One region of the Methylobacterium sp. Leaf87 genome, then DNA from elsewhere that is predicted to be linked to it. Evidence: predicted binding sites of a transcription regulator. Region 1 holds the regulator's gene; the other holds the start of a gene.
The links. Region 1 encodes PhoB, which activates phosphate uptake and scavenging genes when phosphate is short. Its sites were predicted from a motif close to TGTCATNNANCTGTCAT; they were not measured.
Positions count from the first base shown of each region.

Region 2: a site for PhoB is predicted at 2,423-2,439, ahead of phnC (phosphonate ABC transporter ATP-binding protein). Genes of this name have one in related genera too.

Region 1 is NZ_LMMI01000023.1:155,872-160,195, forward strand. Features, by position in the region: gene pstA (phosphate ABC transporter permease PstA) at 1-477, shown strand, start outside; gene pstB (phosphate ABC transporter ATP-binding protein PstB) at 528-1,346, shown strand; gene phoU (phosphate signaling complex protein PhoU) at 1,441-2,181, shown strand; gene phoB (phosphate regulon transcriptional regulator PhoB) at 2,282-2,983, shown strand; gene ASF22_RS13125 (GcrA family cell cycle regulator) at 3,050-3,691, opposite strand; gene ASF22_RS13130 (cell envelope integrity EipB family protein) at 4,092-4,324, shown strand, end outside.
Region 2 is NZ_LMMI01000047.1:1,990-6,313, reverse strand. Features, by position in the region: gene psrA (iron-containing alcohol dehydrogenase PsrA) at 1-1,071, opposite strand, end outside; gene ASF22_RS18860 (LysR substrate-binding domain-containing protein) at 1,277-2,167, opposite strand; gene phnC (phosphonate ABC transporter ATP-binding protein) at 2,519-3,331, shown strand; gene phnD (phosphonate ABC transporter substrate-binding protein) at 3,369-4,301, shown strand.

The sequences.
Region 1 (4,324 bases):
GTCTACACCCTGATGGTGCGGCCCATGGGGAGCTACTCGGGCTGGGCCGGCGCCGTCGCGCTCGCCATCATCGCCACCCCGGTCATCGTCCGCACCACCGAGGACATGCTGCGCCTCGTGCCCTCGACCCTGCGCGAGGCCGGCGCGGCGCTCGGGGCCCCGCCCTCCAAAGTGATCACCGCCATCACGTGGCGCGGGGCCTCCGCCGGCATCGTCACCGGCATCATCCTGGCGCTCGCCCGCATCGCCGGCGAGACCGCGCCGCTCCTGTTTACGGCGCTGAACAACAACAGCTGGTTCTCACCCAACCTCATGGGCGGCGTGCCGAACCTGCCGGTGATGATCTACCAGTTCGCCCTCTCGCCCTACGGCAACTGGCAGCAGCTCGCCTGGGCCGGCGCCCTCCTGATCACCGTCACGATCCTCGCCCTCTCGATCGTGGCCCGCTTCGTCATCAAGAGCGAGCGCGCGCGCTGATCCGCGCCCCGTTCGCCCCGCCCCCGTTCGACCTGAAGGACCCGCAACCGATGAACGCCGCCAACGGGATTACCTCCGCGCAGCTCACCGGCCGCCACAAGGCGGACGAGAGTTCCCCCGTCCGCATCGCCGTGAAGGATCTGAACTTCTACTACGGCACCTTCCACGGCCTGAAATCCGTGAACCTCAACTTCCACGACCGGCAGGTCACCGCACTCATCGGTCCGTCGGGCTGCGGGAAATCGACCCTGCTGCGCACCTTCAACCGCATCTACAGCCTCTACCCCGACCAGCGCGCCGAAGGGGAGATCCTGCTCGACGGCCAGAACGTCCTCGACGCCAGGGTCGACCTGAACGAGCTGCGCTCGCGCATCGGCATGGTGTTCCAGAAGCCGACGCCGTTCCCGATGTCGATCTACGACAACGTCGCCTTCGGCCTGCGCCTCTACGAGAAGCTGCCGAAAGCCGATCTCGACGTGCGCGTGGAGGAGTCCCTGCGCAAGGCCGCCCTGTGGGACGAGGTGAAGGACAAGCTCAAGCAGTCCGGCATGGGCCTCTCGGGCGGCCAGCAGCAGCGCCTGTGCATTGCCCGCACGGTGGCGCAGCGCCCCGAGGTGATCCTGTTCGACGAGCCGACCTCGGCCCTCGACCCGATCTCGACGGGCCGCATCGAAGAGCTCATCGAGCAGCTGCGGTCCGAATTCACCATCGTCATCGTCACGCACAACATGCAGCAGGCGGCGCGCATCTCGCAGTTCACGGCGTTCATGTATCTCGGCGAACTCGTCGAGTTCGGTCCGACCACGCGGATCTTCATGAACCCCGAGAAGCGCCAGACCCAGGACTACATCACCGGCCGCTTCGGCTGATTTCTTGGGAGAGGGGGCGGCTCCTCCGCCGCAGCCCGCCCCACCCCGCCCTGTGGCAGGTTTCCCCGAACGAGACCTGACCGAGGAGTGCGACATGCCCGACCACATCGTCAGTTCCTACGACACCGACCTCGAAGACCTGCGCCGGTCCATCTCCGAGATGGGCGGCATCGCCGAGAAGATGATGACGGAGGCGAGCGACGCCCTCGTGCGCCGCGACGTGCCCCTGGCCCAGGCGGTCATCGCCGCCGATCACCGCCTCGACACCCTGCAGCGCGAGATCGAGGAGCGCTCGATCCTGCTCATCGCCCGGCGCCAGCCCATGGCCATCGACCTGCGCGAGACCGTGTCGGCGATCCGGGTCTCGAACGACCTCGAGCGCATCGGCGATCTCGCCAAGAACGTCGCCAAGCGCGTGGTGGCGATCGCGGACCAGATCCAGCCGCAGAAGATCGTCATCGGCGTCCAGCACATGAGCGACCTGGTGCAGGAGCAGCTCAAGGACGTCCTCGACGCCTATGCCAGCCGCGACACCAAGGCGGCCCTCGACGTGTGGGAGCGCGACGACGCCATCGACGCCCTGTACAACTCGCTGTTTCGCGAGCTCCTGACCTACATGATGGAGGATCCGCGCAACATCTCGTTCTGTACGCACCTGCTGTTCGTCGCCAAGAACATCGAGCGTATCGGCGACCACACCACCAACATCGCCGAGACGATTCACTACCTCGTCACCGGCGCCAACAGCCTGGCGGAGAGCGATCGTCCCAAGAACGACGCCTCGAACTACGCCACGGTGGACATGCCGCCCCTCGGCCTAACCACGGGGGCCTGAGGGGAGCCCTCGTCGAGGGCGCGAAAGACCAAGGGTTCGAGCCCTGCCCGCCCCGCCATGGGTCGGGCAGGGTTCCGGGCCGCATGAGCGGGCGGTTGTGATGAGTACGCGGATCCTCATCGTCGAGGACGAGGAGGCCCTGACCCTCCTGTTGCGCTATAATCTCGAGGCCGAAGGGTTCGAGGTCGATTCCGCCGCGCGCGGCGACGAGGCCGACCTGCGGATGCAGGAGCAGGTGCCCGACCTCGTGCTGCTCGACTGGATGCTGCCCGGCCTGTCGGGGATCGAGCTGTGCCGCCGGATCCGGGCGCGCCGGGAGACCGAGCGCCTGCCGGTGATCATGCTGACGGCCCGGGGCGAGGAGGGCGACCGCATCCGTGGCCTCGGCACCGGGGCCGACGACTATATCGTCAAGCCGTTCTCCGTGCCGGAACTGCTCGCCCGCGTGCGCGCGCTCCTGCGCCGGGCCAAGCCGGCCCACGTGGCCAACCTGCTGGTGGCCGGCGACATCGAGCTCGACCGTCTCAGCCACCGCATCCGCCGCGAGGGCCGCGAGATCCATCTCGGTCCGACGGAGTTCAAGCTCCTCGAATTCCTCATGCGCAGTCCCGGGCGCGTGTTCTCGCGCGAGCAGCTGCTCGACGGCGTCTGGGGGCACGACGTCTACATCGACGAGCGTACCGTGGACGTGCACGTCGGGCGTTTGCGCAAGGCCCTGAACCGGCCCCGGCAGAGCGACCCGATCCGCACGGTCCGGGGCTCGGGCTACTCGTTCGACGAGATGTTCGCCGGCACCGAGTGACGCGCCGGCCGCAAGCGCGGAGCATGACCCGCTCGGATTCCCGGCGGCACGACGATCGCGATCGCCTCAGCGAAATCCGCCGACCCTGCGGTCGCGCTTGCGCTCGGCCGCCGGCTGGTAGGCGATCTGGGCGTGGTGGGTGCAGTAGGGCAGGCCGGTGATGGCGCGGTCGCCGCAATAGTGGAAATCGGGCGACGTCGGGTCCCCGAGGGGCCAGCGACACATGGATTCGCGCAGATCCATGATCGTGACCCTGCGCGAGGCCGCCAAGCCCACGGCCTCGATCCGGGCCACGGGCACCGGCGCGGCGCGCGTATCCGCGGGAGCGGGCTGCATCGCGACGACGGATCCGGCCTCGACCGCCGCGGTTCCGGACGGTTCGCTGTCCCGGCCCACGGTCCCGAGCATGGGGGCATCGATGCCGAGCCCTTGGATTTCGGTGTCCCGATGCCCGGTCTCGTGGTCCGCGGATTCCGGTTGTCCGGGCTCCTGGCCCGCGCCCTCGCGGGCCGGCTTCTTGCGGGGGAGGGTGTCGGGCCCTTTCGCCACGCGGCCGGACAGGCCGAGACGATGGACCTTGCCGATGACGGCGTTGCGGGTCACGCCACCGAGTTGCGTGGCGACCTGGCTCGCGCTCAGGCCGTCCTGCCACAGGCGACGCAGGAGATCGACGCGCTCGTCCGACCAGCTCGGAACCGTTTCGGTCATCGCCCCCTCCGACATCGTGCACCGATCACCGCATGTATCACGGGCGCGAAGGACCGGCGGCGGAGCTCCGCAGCGTAAGGTCCCGGGACCGGACAGGTGACGTTCGCCTCGGGCTCTCTTCGGCGACGGTCGAACCGTACAGGAGCGCCCGAGTCCGAGGCAAGAGCGGCCTTGACCGCGTCCGGGCGGGCGACGGGGTTTTCACCGTCAAAGCCAAGTTTGCAAAGCCAAGTTTGCAAACCCAGGTTTGCAAGGACGAGTTCGCAAAGCCGTGCCCGGCTCTCTCCGCCGCGAGGGACTCGCATTGCCGGTGGGTGACGGGCGGCCTATCTGACGGGCAGTCCATGCGTGCCGAACGGTGCGCCGGTCCGACCCCGCCAACCCCCCGGCAGGAGACTTCATGCGTCTGTCCCGCGCCACGGCCTGCCTCATCCTGTCCGCCAGCGGGGCGTCGGCCGCCGAGCCCGTGCCCCTCGCCAGCCACCGCGCGGTCTACGACCTGTCGCTCGCCCAGAGCGGCGGCACCCGGGCGGTGGAGAGCGCGCGCGGGCGCATCGTCATCGATTTCTCGGGCGACGCCTGCAAGGGCTACACGATGCAGACCCGGCAGGTGACGGTGCTGGAAAGCGGCGA
Region 2 (4,324 bases), on a different contig from region 1:
GAAGTTGCGGCCGCGCTCGCCGAGCAGGGCGTCGTCGATGGCCGCCCGCCAGTTCTCGCCGGTAACCCCGTAATCGGTGGCGCGGGTCGAGACGCCGAGACCGTTGAGGAAGGCTTCGAGCGTGTCGGCTCCCGCTGCTAGATCGGCGCCGAAGATGCGCGTGAGAACGGCGTCACAGGCCGAATCGTGGCCGATCACACTTCGCATTACGGCGGGTAGGCTGAACGAGCAGGCAATCCCGTGCACCGTGCCATGATGGAGCGTCAGGTAGTAGGACAGGGAATGAGCGAGAGCCGTCTTGGTATTTGAGAAGGCAAGGCCCGCGAACAGACTTGCCCGGGCGATGCGGGTGCGCAGTGCAAGGTCGTCGAGCCTAGCGAGGAGCGCGGGCAGCGCATCTAGGATCTCCGTAGCCGCGCAGACCGCGTGGTTGGCCGAGACCGGGTTGGCGTTGACGTTCCAGATGCTTTCCAGCGCGTGCGACAGAGAATCGAGAGCAGTGCTCATGGTTAGGGCACGTGGCACACGCAGCGTCAGCGTCGGATCGATGATAGCATGCTCAGGGTAGAGTTCGGGGCGCGCAAGTGAGTACTTCCTTTTGGCACCCGTATCCCAGACTGTAGCCCAGGAGGTAACCTCGCTGCCCGTACCCGCCGTTGTTGGAATCGCTATGATCGGCAGGCGATGAAGACTCTCGGGTCCGGCGCGGCCTTCGAGAAAAGCCTGAACGCGGGTGAAATCACTGCCGGAGGCGGCCAGCACCTTGGCGGTGTCGATGACTGAGCCCCCGCCAAGCGCAACAATCACCTCCGGAGGCGTGCAGGCCTGGCCGAACGCCGCGCAGTTTCGGTGCAGGCCGCTGAAGCTCGGGTTCGGCTCGACGTCACGCACGATTACGGCCGGCGTACCGGCTGTGCGGCACACGGTTTCCACCAGCGTGTCGAAATACGGATGGTCGCTGTAGGTCAGCAAGCAGAAGCTGCGTCCGGCGAGCTTGTCTCTCAGGCCTGATAGCGCTCCTTCTCCGAAGGTAATGCCGACAGGATTCCAGTATTCCCATGCTGCAGGCATACGATCGATCCCATGTCCTAACTGCCTTCGAGCCCTGAAAGCATTCGCACTGACGATTTGTCGAATTGATAGTTTATACGAGCGCTATATAAAAAACCGATGACGGCGTGACGGGCAGAGGACCCCGTATGATCTACGGCGACGAACGCTTGGGTGACGAAGCTGTTTCGCAGGCAACGCGCCGACACCGGGACAATGCGCGCGATCAGCCGGCGATCGGATTGGAGTTCCGCAGGCCCGTGGCGACGTCCACGAACGCTGCGATCAGCCGCGACTGGACACGGTCGCGCACACAGACGATGTGCGCGTGATTGACAATTCTTACATCGGTCACCGGCAGGAAGGTCAGCCGCTCGTCGCCAATATACTCGGCCTGGGACACGAAGCCGAGGCCGACCCCGCTCGCGACCGCCTCCCGCACGGCCTCTCGACTCCCGATCTCCATAATGATGCGGGGCCTTACGCCGGCCTTGGCCAGGGCGGCCTCGCTAGACCGGCGCGTGTTGGACCCATGCTCCCGGTAGACCATCGGCTGTTCATCGAGGTCGGCCAGGCGCAACCCGTCGCGCTCCCGCGAGAACAGAGGGTGGTCCTTACGTCCGAACACGACGATTGGATCCTCGCTGTACTGCCTGACCCAGAGCCGGGGATCGTTCTCGACATAGGCCAGGACTGCGACGTCGCTCTTAAAATCCAGCAGGTCCCTGAGAACGCTGACGGAATTGCCGATGGACACCGCAATCTCGATCTCCGGATAGCGGCCGTGAAAGGCGACCAGCATCTCAGTGACATGGAAGGGGCCGACGGCCCCGACACGGATGCTGCCCGTCTTGAGTTCGCGACTCTCGGTGAGAAAGTGGCGTGCATCGGCCTCGTCCGAGAACAGGCGCCGTGTGATCTGCTGAAGTTTGCGTCCCGCCTCACTCAGGCGGAGCCGCCCACTGGCGCGCACGAAGAGTTCGACGGCATACTCCTCTTCCAGAGCGCGAACCTGGGCGGTTAGCGTGGGCTGGCTCACGTTGAGCGTCTGCGAGGCGACGGTAACGCTCTCGGCCGCGGCGACGGCGTGGAACGATCGGAGCTGCGTAAAGCGCATAGGTTTTTCCGATAGTAGCGCACCGAAGTTTCGATTGGACGAAGCCGGTCGCCTCTGGTCCTAATGCCTAGCTACACGAGGTCGAGCAAGCGCCTCTGAAATTTTCGGACCCGTCGGCGGTCGCCCGCAGCCATCGGCTCGACGAATTACCTATCAATATTGCGAAACTATTCCATCCACGCATTCCAAATCGGAATGCGTGGAGATTTGTGTTTCGAGCCCAATAATCAATCATATACTTTGACGGGATGCGGCCGTCATAAAACTGTAAGATTGAATGCTTACGGGAAGCAGTAGGTTCGGGACGGTCGGCGGAAGCTCCATGCCGATCTCGCATCCTTTGGAGAGGTCATGCTCGAGATTCAGGGTTTGACGAGGCGTTTCGGATCAAGCACCGCCGTTGCCGGCGTCGATCTTACGGTTCAGCCCGGCGCGTTCATTGGGGTGATCGGCCGATCCGGTGCAGGGAAATCGACGCTGTTACGGATGATCAACCGGCTGGTGCGGCCCTCATCGGGGTCGATCCGTTTTGACGGGCGTGACGTCACGGCCCTCAAGGGGGATGCCTTACGCATGTGGCGTGCGGATTGCGCCATGATTTTCCAGCAGTTCAACCTGGTCGGGCGCCTCGATGTGCTGACCAACGTGCTGATGGGACGCCTAAGGCACGCGTCTCTAACCCGATCGCTGCTGGGATTGTGGAGCGACGCGGATCGGGCCATCGCCTTGTCCGCGCTCGAACAATTCGATATCGCGCATCTCGCCTCCGAGCGCGCCGAGAATCTGTCCGGCGGCCAGCAGCAGCGGGTCGCTATTGCGCGCGCCTTAGTTCAGGAGCCGCGGATCATCCTTGCCGACGAGCCAATCGCCTCCCTTGATCCGCGGAACACCCGCGTTGTGATGGACGCGCTCCTGCAGATCAATAAGCAGTACGGCATCACCGTCCTGTGCAACCTGCACTCGCTTGATCTCGCCCGTACCTATTCCGATCGGCTCGTTGGCATGTCCGCCGGTCGCATTGTGTTCGAGGGCACTCCCGACGAACTCACGGATGGCGTTGCGCGCACGCTTTACGGGCTCGAAGCAAACGAGGTCGTCAGCGAGACCGCCGCAAGGCCAACCTTCGAGTTCGCCGAACTCGGCCGAACCGCGACAGCCGCCTGACGCGCGCTCGTTCTCACTCGCAACAAGGATCGACACCATGCTCAATCGCAGAATGCTGCTCGTGCTCGCCTGTGCGACCGCTGCGCTCGCGCCCGTCGCAGTGCAGGCGCAAAGCTGGAGAGCAAAGTATCCAGAACTCACGTTTGGGGCGATCCCGACCGAGAATCCCACGGTGACGACCGAGCGATACAGCAAGCTTGCGGACTACCTATCCCGGGAGCTCGGCGTGAAGGTGAATTTTCGGATCGCCAACGACTACGCGGCCGTCATCGAGGCGCAGCGTGCAGGCAATATTCAGATTGCGTACTACGGCCCGGCCTCTTACGCGCGCGCTGTGATGACAGGCGTGGAAACCGAGCCGGTAGTGCTAGCACGCCGCAACAACGGCGCTATCGGTTATAACTCCGTGCTCTTGGTGCGTGCCGACAGCCCCTATCGGTCGGTCGAAGACCTGAAGGGCAAGACCCTCGCGCTGGTCGATCCGAACTCAGCGTCGGGCAACAGCGCGCCTCGCTTTTTTCTCGACAAGAAAGGTGTGAAGGTCGATTCTCACTTCGGCAAAACTTTCTTTGCAGGAAGTCACGAGAACGCCGTCCTGGCACTCATGCAGGGCACGGCGGACGTCGCTGCCAATGCATGGTACGCAGACACCGACAATCACATCCTGCGCATGGCCTCCAAAGGCATGCTCAAGGATGCGTCTGGTAAGGCTCTGAAGGCTGATGATTTCCGTGTCGTCTTCAAGTCGGACATCATACCGGGTGACCCCTACGCGGTCCTCAAGAGCCTTCCGGAAGACCTGAAGCAGGCCATCAAGCGGGCGATGCTCGATATGCCGAAGAAGGATAAGGCTAACTTCGACGCCCTCTCCGATGGCAAGGATATCGAGTTCGTCACAACGAGTGCGAAGGACTACGAGCCGATCATAGATATGCTCAAGTTCAACGATCGCGCACGCAAGGCCGGCTGAAGCGTGACGCATCGAATAGTATC